One region of the Paenibacillus sp. MMO-58 genome, then DNA from elsewhere that is predicted to be linked to it. Evidence: riboswitches for the same ligand, from Rfam matches in the RefSeq annotation. Region 1 holds a riboswitch; each other region holds the start of a gene.
The links. A riboswitch is a leader RNA that binds a small molecule or an ion and turns the genes downstream of it on or off. The one in region 1 is predicted to bind cyclic di-AMP.

Region 1 (5,229 bases):
GGCGGGCGGGCAGCGGCGTTGCCTGCCCGCGGGCCACGAGTGCATTACAAGCGTGACCCACCGCTGCTCCACGCAGCGTTGTGGCGTAGCTACGCCTGCCTGCGACAGAGCAGCAGGGGAGAATGACCACCGACGGCAGCAGCGCTGCATCTGGGGGGCCGGTAGCAAATCACGCACATAAGGATGATTATATTGCTCTGAAGCACTCTTTGCCGCCTTTGCGGCTCACTTGGTGTACATCGCCGCCGCCGAATTAACCGGTCAGTAGGTTGGGAATCACAAGCTCTCCCCGAAGAGCAGTAACTTTTCCCCTGAAGCTACGATTTAAGTTATTCCTTAATTAAACTATGTTCCCCCTTCCCGCACTTGCGTATTGCCCGGGTAATGGTGAAGCGAGAGGCGAGCCATGTAAGTCAATTTTTTCATGTTACAGGTGGCGTTCGGTGGTGTGCCTTGTGTTCTTGGTGGGATGTAAGAGGAATTTTTCGTGCTGCTGAGGCAATGGTGGGCGGATGAAGCGAAGACAGAGCCGTGTAAGTCGGTTTTTTCGTGTTACAGGTGTATTTGTTGGTGCTTAACGCTCTTGGTGGGCTGTAAGAGGAAATTTCCGTGTTACTGGGGTTCTTGAGGGGTGAATAGAGCAAGGTAAGGCCATGTAAGTCGGATTTTCCATGTCATAGGGCATCTGCAATCACAGGAGTGCATTGGAATGGTCTGAGCCAATTGGAGGGTTGATTGGCCCTGTGGGGCTGCTGTACGCGCCGAGGATCCGCATGGCGCTTCGCAGCCGTGTCAGGGCCCTCTCCGCCCGCCACTCTGGCGGCGGGCGCGCCCACAACAAAGCCGGCGGCGCTAACCGCTCGCCGCCGGCTCAAACAAGGCTCGGCCACTAACAGCAGGCCGAGCTAACCCCGCCAGCCCGCCGCCAGGAAGGCGCGGCTGATGCGGGCGAACTCGTCGAGGGACAAGGTCTCTCCTCGACGGCCAGGATCAATCTCGCAGCCGATAAGCAGCTGCGTCATTTCCTCGCGGCGTTCCTTGCCCACGAACGTCGTCAGGTTGTTCGCCAGCGTTTTGCGGCGCTGGGCGAAGCTCGCCTGGACGATGCGGAAGAAATGCGCCTCGTCCTCCACATCCACCGGCGGCTTCTCGCGCACCGCCAGCTTGATGACAGCCGAGTCTACATTCGGCTGCGGAATGAACACCGTATGCGGCACGATGCAGACAAGCTGCGGCTCGCAGTAATACTGCACGGCTACGCTCAAGCTGCCGTATTCCTTGCCGCCCGGCTTCGCCGCCATGCGCTCCGCGACTTCCTTCTGAATCATAACGACGATGTTCTCGAGCGGCAGACGCTCTTCGAGCAGCTTCATCAGAATCGGGGTGGTCACGTAGTACGGCAGGTTCGCCACAACGCTTACGCCGCTTACGTCCGCGAAACGTTCTTCGAACAGCTTTTTCAGATCCAGCTTAAGCACGTCGCCGTGCACGACCTTCACATGCTCCTCGCCCGCCAGAATGTCGCCTAGAATCGGAATAAGCCGGTTGTCGATCTCAATAGCCGTTACCGTGCCCGCCGCGGCAGCCAGATGCTGCGTGAGTGCGCCGATGCCCGGTCCGATCTCAAGAGCGCCCTTCGTCTTGTCGAGTCCGGCCGCGTTTACGATCTTGTGTAAAATATTTTGATCAATCAGGAAGTTCTGGCCCAAGCTCTTCTTAAACGAGAAGCCATACTTCGCGATAATTTCCTTCGTGCGTTTCGGCGTTGCTACCTCAATCGCCTTTATATCGTTTCCGCTCATACCGTTCACTCCTGTCCCTGTTCCATCGTACGCAGAGCCTCCGCGAACTCTTCGCGGGAGATCCGGAAGCTTGTACACCGTTTGAAGAACTGCTTGCCGTTCGCATACCCGATCCCAAGCAGCTTGCCCATCTGAAGACGTCGGTTTGCCGCATCCGGATGGACGATAAGACCCGCTTCCATCAGATCCTCCCAAGTAATGTCCCCTTCTCCCGCCGCCATCTCCGTCCGCAGCTCGGAGAGCGCCTGACGAATCGCTTCGGGGCTCGCGTTCTCGATTCCGATATCGCCTTTGTACATTGCCTTCTCCTGCGGCAGAAAAGCATGCTTGCAGCCCGGCACGCGCCGCGCGACAATTTTGCGGATTCTCTCGCCCGCATGATCGGGGTCCGTAAATATAATAACGCCTCTGCGTTCCATCGCCAGCTCGATCCGGCGCAGCACTTCCTCGCCAACCGCAGAACCGTTTGTTTCAATCGTATCCGCTTCAACGGCCCGCTTCACGGCAACCGTATCGTCTTTGCCTTCCACCACAATAATTTCCTTAATCACAAGCGAACATTCCTTTCCAAAGCAGCAACTTTCGCTCTTCTTTCACCGTCAATGATCATGCAGCCTGCTTAGCATCTCCATACACACAAAAAGAAGAGGCAGCTGCCTCTTCTTATAATGGCATATTTAACAATGAAATACGATAGCGGAAAGCCATTAGCTTGCTGTTGGCTTGTTTGGTCCAAGCACGTATACGGTATACCCTTTTTTACGGCCGAACTTATTGGCATAGCTTGTGCTGTCAAAGTAAACGTCGATCTTGTTGCCATTGATGGCACTGCCTGTATCCTCCGCCCTGCGGAAGCCAATGCCTTCGATGTACACCCACCAGCCGATTGGAATAACATCCGGATCCACCGCGATGGTACGGCCTTCCTTCACCTTCGCGCCGGAAGCCGTAATGCCGTATCCCGGATGACTCTCATCCTTGCCGGTAGAAGCTACGCCTGCCGAATAGGCGGTTAAAGTAACATTCTTGAGAACCTTCTTTGGCCTAAACGTTACGCCACTCTTTGTATACGAGCCCGTGCTCGTACTGGATAGCGTATGTACGTCCTTCTTTGAACCCACCGCTACGACCTGACTGACAGTATGCTTCTGAACGACTTTGTCGACCAGCTTGGAGGAGACAAGAACACCATTCTCGTACTTTTTCTCCACGCGCTCGATAACGACGCCAGTCTTGCCGGATTGCACCAGCTTCTCCTTCCCTTTCTCGAGGGTAGGATCTTGTTTCTTTACGATCGAGAACGGCAAAGTCCGTTCGTTCTCTGCTACCTTGGTATCGATGCGTGTAACGGTAACCGTCATTGCCTTCGAAATCTGAGTATCGAGAGACGGGTTAACTCTATCTTGATCGCGAACCGGAATATTTAATTTCCCGATCGCCGCCTGTACTGTTTTCTCTGTCGTGTACACCGTCGATGTTTTGCCATCTGCTTTTACGGTAACCGGAACCGCGTATTTAATCTCGATGCGGTCTCCGTCTTTGATGGACGCATTCAGAGGATGGGATACCTCGTCATAGGGTCCAACCGTTATAGCTTGTTCATCCAGTAGGCGTTGCAGGACCCATTGTTTTGTCTTAACAACAGTTTCTTGTCCGTTCACTACTACGGATACGCTCTTATCAGCCGATCCGTACAACAACACCAAAAACATGAAAGTCATAGCGATTGAGATAATTGCACTCAGAACAATCAAACGCAAATTTTCATGCTTCCATCGCATTGCGAAAGTCATGCTGGATGATCGCTTCCCATGGGTCTCCTTAGCTTGGATCATGCCCATTTCTATCGGTCCTCCTTCATAGCCCCGCCGCCAAACTGTTACGCATGATACTATTGACGCGACTATTAAGTATATTGGCGTGACGAGCACGCTCCAGTGTTACGGCCTCCCACCTTCAAGATTTACCCTGTAAAGACTATTTCCGAAGTAGCAAAATCGAAAATAAAAAGAAGCCTTCGACAGAGGATCTGATCGTGGCTTCCTGGGTAATCAAACATTCAGGAAAAGGTGAATACACGAGGTTGATCGCTCTCTATATTCGCTTACGAGGTTAGCTGACGGGTTCGGGCGAGAGAGCTGCCCTATCCACGGAACGAATGCTCATGGCAATCGCCGCAAAATTCACCCCTGAAGAATTCATACGCAGCACGATGCTTCAAGACGTCCTAACTATGCATCCGCTGTCGTTGGTTCCCCCGCTCTCCGGCTTTCGGAGATTAAGCGCAAACTGGAAATCCAATACAAAAGTTAAAGCTCTGAGAAAAATCATACATTCCTGACCACAGAATTGTAAAGATGCGTTAAAAGACGATTTTAACGAAATTTTAGGATTCTAAAGGCAAATAAGGGCGATTCCAACAAGTAAAAAGACTTTTATCGCCGCTATAGTCCTTATTTCAGCGGTTTTACACCGTTTTTAAACAATACCAAAACATTTTTTACCGTTTGCGCTTGTAATAACTGCGATTTCCTCCTTGGATTTTCCTGTTATTTCCGCTGCTGCCTCTGAGACCAAAGACACATACGAGCTCTCATTCCTCTTCCCTCTAAATGGATGGGGAGACAGATAAGGGGAATCCGTTTCGATGAGAAGACGGTCAAGCGGAACGTTCGCAAGCACCTCTTTAGGCACCCTTGCATTTTTGAAAGTGACCGGTCCGCCGAACGAAATATAGAAGTTCATATCGAGGCACATTTTTGCGGTTTCCCAGCTGCCGGAGTAGCAGTGCATAACCCCTCCGACTTCAGACGCTTTCTCCTCCCTCAAAATACGGACAATGTCCTCATGCGCATCCCGGTTATGAATGACAATCGGCTTACCCACCTTCCGGGCAAGGCGGATTTGCTCCCGGAATACCCGGTGCTGCACATCCTTCGGAGAGGTATCCCAGTGGTAATCAAGACCGATTTCCCCTATGGCTACAACCTTCGGATGGGAGCAAAGCTGCTCGATCCATTCCAGATCCCCCGGCTCCATGAAAACGCTGTCCACCGGATGCCAGCCAACCGCTGCGTAAATAAAATCGTATTTTTCCGCAAGCTCCATCGTCGTTGGAATTGTCTCCCGGTTGAAGCCGACATTGATCATTAAATCAACACCGGCAGCACGCGCCCTTTCGATAACTTCGGCACGGTCGTTGTCGAATTGCGGAGAGTCCAGGTGGGTATGTGTGTCGAATAAAGATATCATCTTAGCTGCAAGCTCCTTCTATATAAAGAGTTAAATTTTAAACAATCGCCGGACAGCCGGACTTAACCGATCAGTTGCGTCAAGGAGCGGCTCAATCGGGTAATAGATATGATACTGGCCTTGGTGCAGACCGCTGATGGAACGGACAATGTCGGATTTCACCGATATTTCGCTT
Region 2 (5,229 bases), on a different contig from region 1:
AGCACACAGCCAGATTGTAGAGTTTTTCGGCTATTCCCGACATATTGCGGCCCGGCGGCAATCGGTATAATGGAAGAGAACAAGAAATCATCCGATTCAAATGGAGGGTTTGTCCACGTGACGAAACAATCGATGACAGCATTACTTGAGCAGATGACGCTGGAAGAAAAGATTTTTCAGCTGATGCAGCTTACCCCTAATTTTCTCAGCGAAGATGACGCTAACCTGACGGGTCCGCTGGCCTGGATGGGCGTTACGGAAAATATGGTGAACAATGCAGGATCCGTACTGAGTGCCGTTGGCGCGAAGGAAACGATAGCTCTGCAGAAAAAATACATGGAGAACAGCCGCCTCGGCATTCCTCTGCTTCTTATGGCGGATATTATCCACGGCTACCGTACTATTTTTCCGGTGACGCTAGCGATCGGCAGCACTTGGGACCTGGAGCTGGCGGAGAAAAGCGCCGCGATTGCTGCCAAGGAATCGGCCGTTACGGGCATTCACGTGACGTTTGCGCCGATGGTGGACCTCGTACGCGACCCGCGTTGGGGCCGCGTAATGGAGTCGACGGGCGAAGATCCGTACCTGAACAGCGAATATGCGCGTGCCTTCGTCCGCGGCTTCCAAGGCGATGACCTCGCGGGCGATATGGACCGCGTTGCCGCGTGCGTGAAGCATTTTGCCGCTTACGGCGCAGCGGAAGGCGGTCGCGATTACAATACCGTCAACATGTCGGAGAGACAGCTTCGCGAGTCCTATCTGCCGGCTTATAAAGCCGCGCTGGACGAGGGCTGCGAGATGGTGATGACGGCCTTCAACACCGTCGACGGCATCCCGGCAACCGGCAACAAGTGGCTGATGCGGAACCTGCTCCGCGACGAGTGGGGCTTTGACGGCATGCTGATCTCCGACTGGGGCGCGGTAGGCGAGATGATCCCGCATGGCGTTGCGGCGGACGGCAAGGAAGCCGCGCGGAAGGCGATTGAAGCCGGCGTCGACATGGAGATGATGACCTCGCACTATGCCAATCATTTGAAGGAGCTTGTGGAATCGGGCGAAGTGGATATCAAACTGATTGACGAGTCCGTGCTCCGCATTCTGAAGCTGAAGGACAAGCTGGGTCTCTTCGAGAATCCGTACCGCGCCGCAAGCGAAGAACGGGAGAAGGAAGTGCTGCTGTCGCCTGAGCACCGGGCTGCGGCACGCGAGATCGCGGCTAAATCCTTCGTGCTGCTGAAGAACGAGCAGGAGGCTCTACCTCTTCGCGGCGGGCAAAAGCTTGCGCTTATCGGACCGTTTGCCGAAAGCGGAGATATTCTGGGCCCTTGGTCGATCTGGGGCAAGCAAGAGGAAACGGTGCAGCTGCATGCGGGTCTATCTGCCCATAAGGGAGCGGATATCGTTGCGGTGGCGAAAGGCTCCGATATCGAAGCCGTGACCGAGGAGCAGCTTCAGGAAGCGGTGGCTGCGGCATTGCAAGCCGACGTAATCGTGCTGGCGCTGGGCGAAAGCTCCGAGATGAGCGGGGAAGCGGGAAGCCGCGGCGACATCCGTCTGCCAGAGGCGCAGCTGGAGCTTGTTCGGAAGCTGAAGCCGCTTGGCAAGCCGATCGTGGTTGTATTGTTCAACGGTAGACCGCTTGATCTGCATGGCGTGATCGAGGAGGCGGATGCGCTCCTTGAGGTTTGGTTCCCTGGTACGGAAGGCGGCAATGCGATCGCGGATGTGCTCTACGGCGACGTGAACCCGTCAGGACGTCTGACCATGTCTTTCCCTTATTCCGTTGGACAAGTTCCGGTATACTACAACAACTACAATACGGGACGTCCGCTTACGCCACAGAATGCGAATGAGCGTTACGTCTCGAAATATTTGGACATGCCGAATGCGCCGCTTATGCCGTTTGGTTACGGCTTGAGCTATACGAGCTTCTCGTACAGCGAAGCCACCCTGTCTACGGACGTTATGAGCGCAGGAGATACGCTTCGGGTATCGGTTGACGTGACAAACACGGGAGCTTCTGCCGGCGAAGAGGTTGTCCAGCTATACGTACGCGATCTTGCCGGCGAGGTTGTCCGTCCGCTGAAGGAGCTGAAGGGCTTCCGCAAGCTGGCCATCCAGCCGGGCGAGACGCGGACGGTGACGTTCGAGATTACCGAGGAACAGCTTCGTTATTACCATGCGGATCTGCAACTGAAGAGCGATGCAGGCGAATTCCATGTCTTTGTAGGCCCTAACAGCCGCGATGCGGAAGCGAAATCGTTCCGTCTTACGAAATAAAAACAAAAAAAGCGCGGGCCAGCCATAGGCAGGTTCGCGCTTTTTTTGCTGACAAAGCCTTTAATAGGGCATGCCTGTCAGATAATAGCCAATCTCCACTGTCATAGCAGGGATTATCTGCCGATTGCACGGTAAAAGAAAGCATGGCGGTTTATTTGGGACATTCCGAGAGCGAGCCAATTATGTATCCGCATTCATGAATGGAAAACAGACCATTCTGCCCTTTTTCGCGTTTATATCGCAGTTTACAGAATTGGGGGATCGGGTCTATGATCAAATCTGCAAAACTTCATATGTTCATATTCGCTGAGTTTCCGTTAGAAACGGAGAGCAGGGGAACCAATTGCGATAGGCAGGAAAGTGCATGCTTGTCGCCGGGGTGAATCGGCATGCCGGCCGCATTATAGGATTGCGGGCAGCAAGCTGTAGGGCGACTCTAAACGCCCGAATCCGTCAGCTAACCTTGTAAGCGTTGATAGAGAGGGTGAACTTCGGTTATTTACGGGCCGCGGGAGGATACTCTGCGGTCTTTTTTCTATGCGTAGAAAGAAGCAAAGGTGGTTACATTAGCACTGATAAGTGTTCGAGTAGCCAAGTATCCAGGTATTAGATGTTTAACTTCAATGTTGGCGGTGACCTGTGTGTTTACTCTTATCAAAAGATTACTGATCGGGCGTCCCCTCAAGTCCACGGAATTAGGGGAACAGAAGCTCATTAAAACGAAGGCGCTTGCGATCCTGTCCTCGGATGCCTTATCATCCGTTGCTTACGGGCCAGAGCAGATTTTGCTCGTCTTGATGACCGTTAGCGCAGCGGCGTTTTGGTATTCGATTCCGATTGGTGTCGGGGTGCTGGTCTTATTAACGGCGCTTATCTTGTCTTACCGGCAAATTATATTTGCCTACCCGCATGGCGGGGGAGCGTATGTCGTATCGAAGGAAAATCTCGGGGTGTTCCCGGGTCTCATATCAGGCGGCGCCCTGCTGGTCGATTATATTTTGACCGTAGCGGTAAGCGTTTCGGCGGGTACGGACGCGATTACGTCCGCTTTTCCAAGCCTGCACGAGCATTCAGTACTAATCTCTATCGTGTTTGTCCTTTTTATTACGATCTTAAACCTGCGGGGCGTGACGGAATCGGCGTCTATCCTTGCTTATCCCGTTTACTTGTTTGTGCTCGCGATTGTTGTCATGGTCATTGTAGGCTTGTACAAAATCGCCACAGGCGACGTATCGCCTGCGCTTCACACCTCTTTAGGAACGCCGGTTGCAGGCATCAGCCTGTTCCTGCTGCTTCGCGCGTTCGCATCGGGCAGCTCGGCTTTGACCGGGGTTGAGGCCATCTCGAACGCGATCCCGAACTTCAAGGATCCTGCGCCGAACAATGCGGCCAAGACGTTATTAGCGATGGGTGGCCTGCTCTCGATCCTGTTCTCGGGTATCGTCTTCCTGGCGTATTACTACGGTATAGCGCCGAAAGAAGAAGTAACGGTTGTGTCACAGATTGCCGAGAGCATATTCGGACGCCATACGATGTATTATTTTATCCAGGGTACTACGGCACTTATCTTGATCCTGGCGGCTAATACCGGCTATTCGGCCTTCCCGCTGCTGGCTGTTAACCTGGCGAAGGATAAGTTTATTCCGAGAATGTTTACGGCTCGCGGTGACCGTCTCGGTTACTCGAACGGCATCATCAGCCTTGGGGTTCTGTCCATCATCCTGATCGTGGCGTTCCAGGGCAAGACCGAGCATCTCATTCCGTTGTACGCGGTTGGCGTATTTATCCCGTTTACGTTGTCGCAGACGGGGATGCTGGTCAAATGGTTCCGCCAACGGCCGAAGGGCTGGGTCGGCAAGTTTATCATTAACTCGATTGGCGCGCTCATCAGCTTTATCGTCTCGATGATGTTTTTCCTGACGAAGTTCGCGCAGGTATGGTCGATTCTGATCTTCCTGCCGCTTATTATCTTCGTGTTCCACCGGATCAAGAAGCACTACGAAGCGGTGGGCGAACAGCTGCGCCTCGCTACCTGCGAGCCTGTAATGCCGATTGAGGGTAACGTAATGATTCTGCCGGTATCGGGGATTACGCATGTTGTCGAGCATTCGATTCTATATGCCAAGTCGCTTAAGCCTGAACAGATCATTGCCGTGTACGTTCCTTTTGAAAAAGAGGATGAAGCCGTCTTCGAAGAGAAGTGGGAGAAATTCCAGCCGGATGTCCGGCTCGTGACTCTGCATTCGCCTTACCGCTCGATATCGAATCCGCTGTTCAAGTTTATCGATACGGTGCAGCGCAAGGCGGGCGAGAACAATTACCAGGTAACCGTCATTATTCCGCAGTTTATTCCGAAGAAGGGCTGGCACAACATTTTGCATAACCAAACGAGCCTAATGCTCCGTGCCCAGCTTCTGTACCGTAAGGACGTTATCATCACCACAGTGCCTTACCATTTGAAAAAATAGCCCAAAGCCTCGGTCCCGTCGGGACCGAGGCTTTTTGTCTGCCTACAGCTCAAGCCCCGTACCCTGCTTAAAGCGTTTGATAACCATATGGGTGTTGACGTTTACGATCCCTTCAAGCACATAGATTTTTTTGAACAAAAAGTGCTCCAGCGCCTCCTCGTCCTTCAGCAGCGCATGCATATGCAGCGAGCTTGGTCCCGTCATCTGATAGATGCTGATCACTTCCGGTTCCTCCGATAACAGTGCCCCGGCTTGCTCTACGAATCGAGGCTCAACCTCAACTTCGAAAAAAGCGGAGATGGATTTGCCGAGCTTGGTTGTGTTTAACCGTACGGTGAAGTTCTCGATAATTCCGTTATTCACCATCGCATCCACGCGCTTCTGGATCGCGACTCTAGATAAATTGAGAAGCTCGCCGATCTTGGCGTACGACATCCGTCCGTTATCGTGCAGCAGGCGGATAATTTCCTGATCTGTGTCA
Region 3 (5,229 bases), on a different contig from region 1:
ACAGTCATTACTGCGGTATACGATAAGTCTGTTTCTAACAACTCCTGGACTCTTCTTGCAGTTACTTCTTGATACTCCCATACTATATCCATGATTAACGACTCAAGAGGGCCGAAAAATCGGTTCAGTCCATCCTCGTGCATTTTCATACGTTTTATATCCAGAACTAAAACCTCGCCTTCAAGCGGATTAATACTACATATTGTAGTCCTAATCCTTAGGCTCGTCAACTTCATTAGTCGGTATCGGTATATTATCCGAATTAATTAATTACTCGTCTTGCTACGATAAATCTCTTTTTGTACCAGCTGTTATTATAAATGTTTGTAATGATAACATCTCTCTCGGCGGTAATGTTATGAATCATTTTTCCATCGCCAATATAGATTCCGACATGACCGACATCCTTCTTATCGTTGCTGTCGAGCCAAAAGAAGATCAAGTCGCCTTTTTTAAAATCTCCCCATGCAACCTTCTGCCCTACTTTAGCTTGATCATCATCATCTTTATTAACAAGTTTTACACCTATATCTGCAAGTCTGTATGCAAGATACGTAAAGCCGGAACAGTCTGTTTTATAGGGTGCGCGGGTTTCTTGTCTTTGTCTCCAGTTCACATATTCGACCTTATTTTCCAGCGAGAGTGCGGTTTGGACAACCTTATTTCTTTTGGCTTCTACAGAAGATGAGGCTGCTTCAACTTGCTGAAGTAATGATGTTGCCGGCAAGCTCAAGGCCAGCATTAAGAGTGCGATCTTTGTCTTGATTCCGTTTTTCATGTTGTCTCTCCTCTTCGTTAGTTTCAAGGAAAGTATATTTTTATTAGTCAGAACAAGAAATAATCAAAAATTGGCATGTAAACGCCACCAATGAGTTGTTTGGTTGAAAAAAGCCTGATAAATTGCGGTTTTTTTTCTATTTTGGCAATACATCTTAGAAATATAAATATTTTTTCACTAGATGTATTTTGTACCTTGTGTTAAAATTATATATTTTTCTTCTTATATTTTTAAACGTTAGACTTTTGAAATAGTAAGCATATAAGCATCCCAAATTTCAAGTGAATTATTGTTTAAGAAACGCAGGACCTTATGGTATATTTTAAGAACAGAGAAGAATAATAATTAGCAGAAACGGAATGATTTCAGCGTGAAAAAGATATTATTATACTTCAATATTCTCATGATTATTCTCATCATCTTGGGTATTGTTCTAATCGTGGAACAAAATCAAAAGGAAAAAACAAGCACTTTGATGGCAACACCCACACCTGCTAGAGCAATTCCACCCAAAGAAACCGATCCAATTAATATGACTAAGGACTTGCCTCCCTCTCAGCGGAAGACATCCGTTCTATTGACCGCACCGTTAGTTAAACAATTACCCGAATTGTTAAACGGCTGTGAAATAACATCCTTAACAATGCTCTTGCAATATTACGGAATTAAGAAGGATAAAATGGATTTAGTCCCGGAGCTTATTCGGGATGATACACCGATTATTAAAAGTAAGAATGGTCAAATTTTAACCTGGGGAGATCCGAACATTGGATTTGTCGGCGATATTACCGGCAAGAAAATTGGTTACGGTATCTACCATGAACCATTATATCAACTGCTAAAAACTTACATCGATACAGCTGTCGATTTAAGCGGTACTTCCTTGAGTGAATTGGAACAGAAGCTTTCAGCCGGCTACCCGGTCGTAGTTTGGACCACAGTTAACTATAGTGCACCAGCGGAAAATGACTGGAAATCGTGGAGTTCTCCGACTGGAACGATTAAAGCTACTTTTAAAGAACATAGCGTTCTATTGGTTGGCTATGATAAAGATCACGTTTATCTAAACGACCCGCTTAGCGGCAAGAAACAAGTAAAAGTGAATAAACATATTTTTTTGTTAGGTTGGACAGCCATGGGCAAGCAGGCCATTTCTTATGGTAATTGAAAAGGGTTTGTTGGGCATAAGAGGATAATACTCACACGGCCTCTATTATCCTTTCCTTCGCCAATTAGTAAAAGAAACAAGCCCCGTAAACGGACTTGTTTCTTTCGGTTTTTTAATGGTTTTTCGTTGTCATTTCCCCATAAACTTCTTCTGTTACGACACGCCGAGCTGTCACATACCGTTTTTCATAATAGTCCTCGGAGAGGCTACTAACTCTTACCCCTTTGCTGCTGGATGAATGAGCGAATTGTTCATTACCGATATATATGCCGGCATGAGATATGCCCTTTCCATCTGTGTTAAAGAACACGAGATCGCCAGGTTTTAAATTCTCTTTTGCAACTTTTATTCCCTCTTGCGCCTGTGCCTTGGATGTCCGTGGAAGATCTACATCATATTTATTGAATATGTATAAGATGAATCCTGAACAGTCAAAGCCGTTTGTTGTTGTCCCCCCCCATTTATAAGGAGTTCCAACGACCTGATCAACGGCATGTTTGATATCCATTCCGTTTGCAAACGCACTTCCAGCAAAAGCAAAACACATAGTACCCAATACAAGTGAAGCAATAACTTTCTTCAAAACAGTTTCTCCCTTCGATGCCTACGAGGTTAGCTAAGGGTTCGGAAGAAGGTTTCCCTATAATCCTTAAGTGCAGATTAATTCACCCGAGAGTGGATCCCCCGTTTCCATTTTTTAAGAGGAATTCGGCAAATTTCGTTTTGTTTTTTATTTCGGTTTATTCATTTCTCTTTTTTCTATCCAATTCCTTCTTATTTTCTATTAGAATAATCTCATATTCGACAAAGAATGAATGAATATAATATATTTACTTGTTTTATATACCGATTCCTTTAACCGCTATTTTGATCCAGCTTATTCCTTTATCCCGACTTAAGAAAACGTTTCGTTCAGATGTGGAAAATGCTATTTCGTTTTCAATTTGCGGGTTTTGGGCGATGTAAGTAATGAAATCATTCGGGTTAAGGGCAGGTGTAATAAGCGATCTTATTTCTTCGTTTATTTGCCACAATAATTTCTTTCCTCCGATAAATAAATCGCCGTTTTTTCCGAATGCTACGGCAGTCACTTCTTCCTCAAGAGCTAGCTTCTTAAATTGATCGCCATAATTGCTCGACAAGAAAACACCGTTGCTTGTTCCGATGGCAACCGTTTGAGGGTCTGAAGGATGAGCGGCTATTGCTGTCATTTGCCCGTCCAATCCATTTAACTCGCTCTTTTTCCACGTTTTCGCGTTATCTAATGTTACGTATACGCCCGATGTACTTAACCTTGTATTAGCTTCCGGATTATAGACATAAATGGCGTGCGTTTTATACCCTGCTGCCATCCCATGAAAATCCATGACACCCTGTAAATCCAATGGGATAATCGTTTCTCCGTCATTAGTAACTTTAACAATTCCAAGAGGATTAACCAGATCTGACCCTAATGCAGGATGACCACTGCTATAGAATCCGTCGTCAACAAGATTAAATCCCATATAATCATGCTTGTCCCCTTCAAAGGGGTTCCAGCGATCATTTCTATAGGCCATAATTCCTTCATGTGCGGGAATTAATAGCTGTGTACCGTCGTTCGTGAAACCTAATCCATGAATATGAGTGATGTTTGCGTTTTCTTTTTTAGACGGCAGCACTACTAATTGGACAAATGCAGCACTCAAAATTCCTAAGAGTAGTCCTCCTGCCCACCAAGTTTTAGGCATGATAGCCGAACCTTTCTTTTTCATTAACTGTTCCTCTCTACCCGATTATTTGTCCAACCACTTCAATTTTTCAAAATATTCATCTTGATTGATTTCGCCATTAGCATAACGCTCGCCTAAGATCATCCGGGGATGGTCTTTTACTTTACCCATTTGCAATTTACGAATGATGAAATAAATAGTTAAGCCAAGTATTACAACAAGCACGATCCCTGCAATAGCCATCATGATACACATTTGCATCATAGAAGAGTTTCCTGTCATATAATCCATCATCATGACAAATCAGCTCCTCTCTTCGATATCATTGTCGATTTCTATTCCATGATACAATTCACATTTGATGATATTGTGTAGGAAATAAAATTCTTATGACAACGTATGCTTATAAATAATCCATTGGATTTTGAACTTCTTCATTGATTCTGACTTCAAAATGGAGATGATTGCCGGTTGAATTCCCTGTCGATCCTACTTCGGCAATTTTCTGTCCTCTGTTAACTTTTTCTTCTTCCTCCACTTTTATTCCGTTCATACGAATATGGGCATACAGCGTCCACATGCCGTTTCCATGATCAATGATAACCGTGTTTCCATATCCGCTTGTCCATCTTGCCAGCAAGACCGTACCTGATTGGGCAGCTAATATGTCCCTTCCTCCTGGCGCCCCAATATCAATCCCCTTATGAAAAGTGTCCTTCTCCCCCGTTATCGGATCTTCCCGGTCTCCAAACGGAGATGTAATGGGATAGGTTTTAGCGAATGGCCAACTAAGCTCAGTTTCCTTGGAAGGTGAACTATCGATGGTGGTTTGATGCTCCTCGTGCTCACTTTCTTTTAATGCTTGCTCTTCCAGCGTTTTTTTCTTCTCTTTGAGTGCAGCAGCTTCTCTGGCCATATCCAACAGTTTAATTTCTTGATCCTTTGATACCGTTAGCAGCGCCTTCTGTTCTTGCTCTAAAGAAGCAATTAATACTTGCTTTTCCTGCTCCTTAAGACGAAGCTCACTCATCATCTGATCCGTTTGTAAACGGAGCTCCTTGACCTCAAGCATTTGCTCCTCCATCTTTGTTTGCTTTAGGGAAATGTTTGTTGCATCTGCTTGGTTTTGTTCGATGATGGATTGGTCTTGGGCAATAATGATTTTCAGGCTCTCGATCCGGTCAATAAAATCCATAAAACTATTTGATTGCAATAGAACATTTATATAGGAGACCGCACCATTTTGATACATGAGCCGAACACGATTATCTTGGAGCTTTTTTCGCTCTGTTAGACGGTTCTTTATCTCTTTTAGCTGTACAGCGGTATTAATTATATTTTGCTGCAAAGAAACGATTTGTTTGTTATAACGCGTAAGCTGTTCACTTGTACGATCCAGATTTTTTAGAATCGTAGTGATTTCTTGCTCTGCTACAGTTTTATCATTAAGTACTTCTTCCCGGCTGTCTTGACTGTCTTGCGCTTTTTTCTCTGCATCCTTCATTTTCTCTTCAATATCTTGAATTTCCGTATCCAGCCCATCCACTTCGGCTATCGCCCGGCTTTGGCTT

Region 2: it holds a riboswitch for cyclic di-AMP, as region 1 does, so the genes downstream of both, WFJ73_RS26445 (APC family permease) here and WFJ73_RS30865 (ubiquitin-like domain-containing protein) in region 1, are expected to answer to the same signal.
Region 3: it holds a riboswitch for cyclic di-AMP, as region 1 does, so the genes downstream of both, WFJ73_RS22740 (C40 family peptidase) here and WFJ73_RS30865 (ubiquitin-like domain-containing protein) in region 1, are expected to answer to the same signal.

What each region holds. Positions count from the first base shown of each region.
Region 1 covers NZ_JBBCVY010000018.1:61,392-66,620, forward strand. Annotated here, with positions in the region: gene rsmA (16S rRNA (adenine(1518)-N(6)/adenine(1519)-N(6))-dimethyltransferase RsmA) at 906-1,802, opposite strand; gene rnmV (ribonuclease M5) at 1,808-2,353, opposite strand; gene WFJ73_RS30865 (ubiquitin-like domain-containing protein) at 2,510-3,643, opposite strand; cyclic di-AMP (ydaO/yuaA leader) riboswitch at 3,888-4,097, opposite strand; gene WFJ73_RS30870 (TatD family hydrolase) at 4,281-5,054, opposite strand; gene WFJ73_RS30875 (HD domain-containing protein) at 5,085-5,229, opposite strand, start outside.
Region 2 covers NZ_JBBCVY010000011.1:101,777-107,005, forward strand. Annotated here, with positions in the region: gene WFJ73_RS26440 (glycoside hydrolase family 3 N-terminal domain-containing protein) at 118-2,280, shown strand; cyclic di-AMP (ydaO/yuaA leader) riboswitch at 2,575-2,768, shown strand; gene WFJ73_RS26445 (APC family permease) at 2,922-4,748, shown strand; gene WFJ73_RS26450 (Lrp/AsnC family transcriptional regulator) at 4,791-5,229, opposite strand, start outside.
Region 3 covers NZ_JBBCVY010000008.1:158,891-164,119, reverse strand. Annotated here, with positions in the region: gene WFJ73_RS22755 (BlaI/MecI/CopY family transcriptional regulator) at 1-149, opposite strand, end outside; gene WFJ73_RS22750 (C40 family peptidase) at 263-778, opposite strand; gene WFJ73_RS22745 (C39 family peptidase) at 1,149-1,946, shown strand; gene WFJ73_RS22740 (C40 family peptidase) at 2,059-2,529, opposite strand; cyclic di-AMP (ydaO/yuaA leader) riboswitch at 2,533-2,670, opposite strand; gene WFJ73_RS22735 (F510_1955 family glycosylhydrolase) at 2,786-3,700, opposite strand; gene WFJ73_RS22730 (SHOCT domain-containing protein) at 3,722-3,955, opposite strand; gene WFJ73_RS22725 (murein hydrolase activator EnvC family protein) at 4,062-5,229, opposite strand, start outside.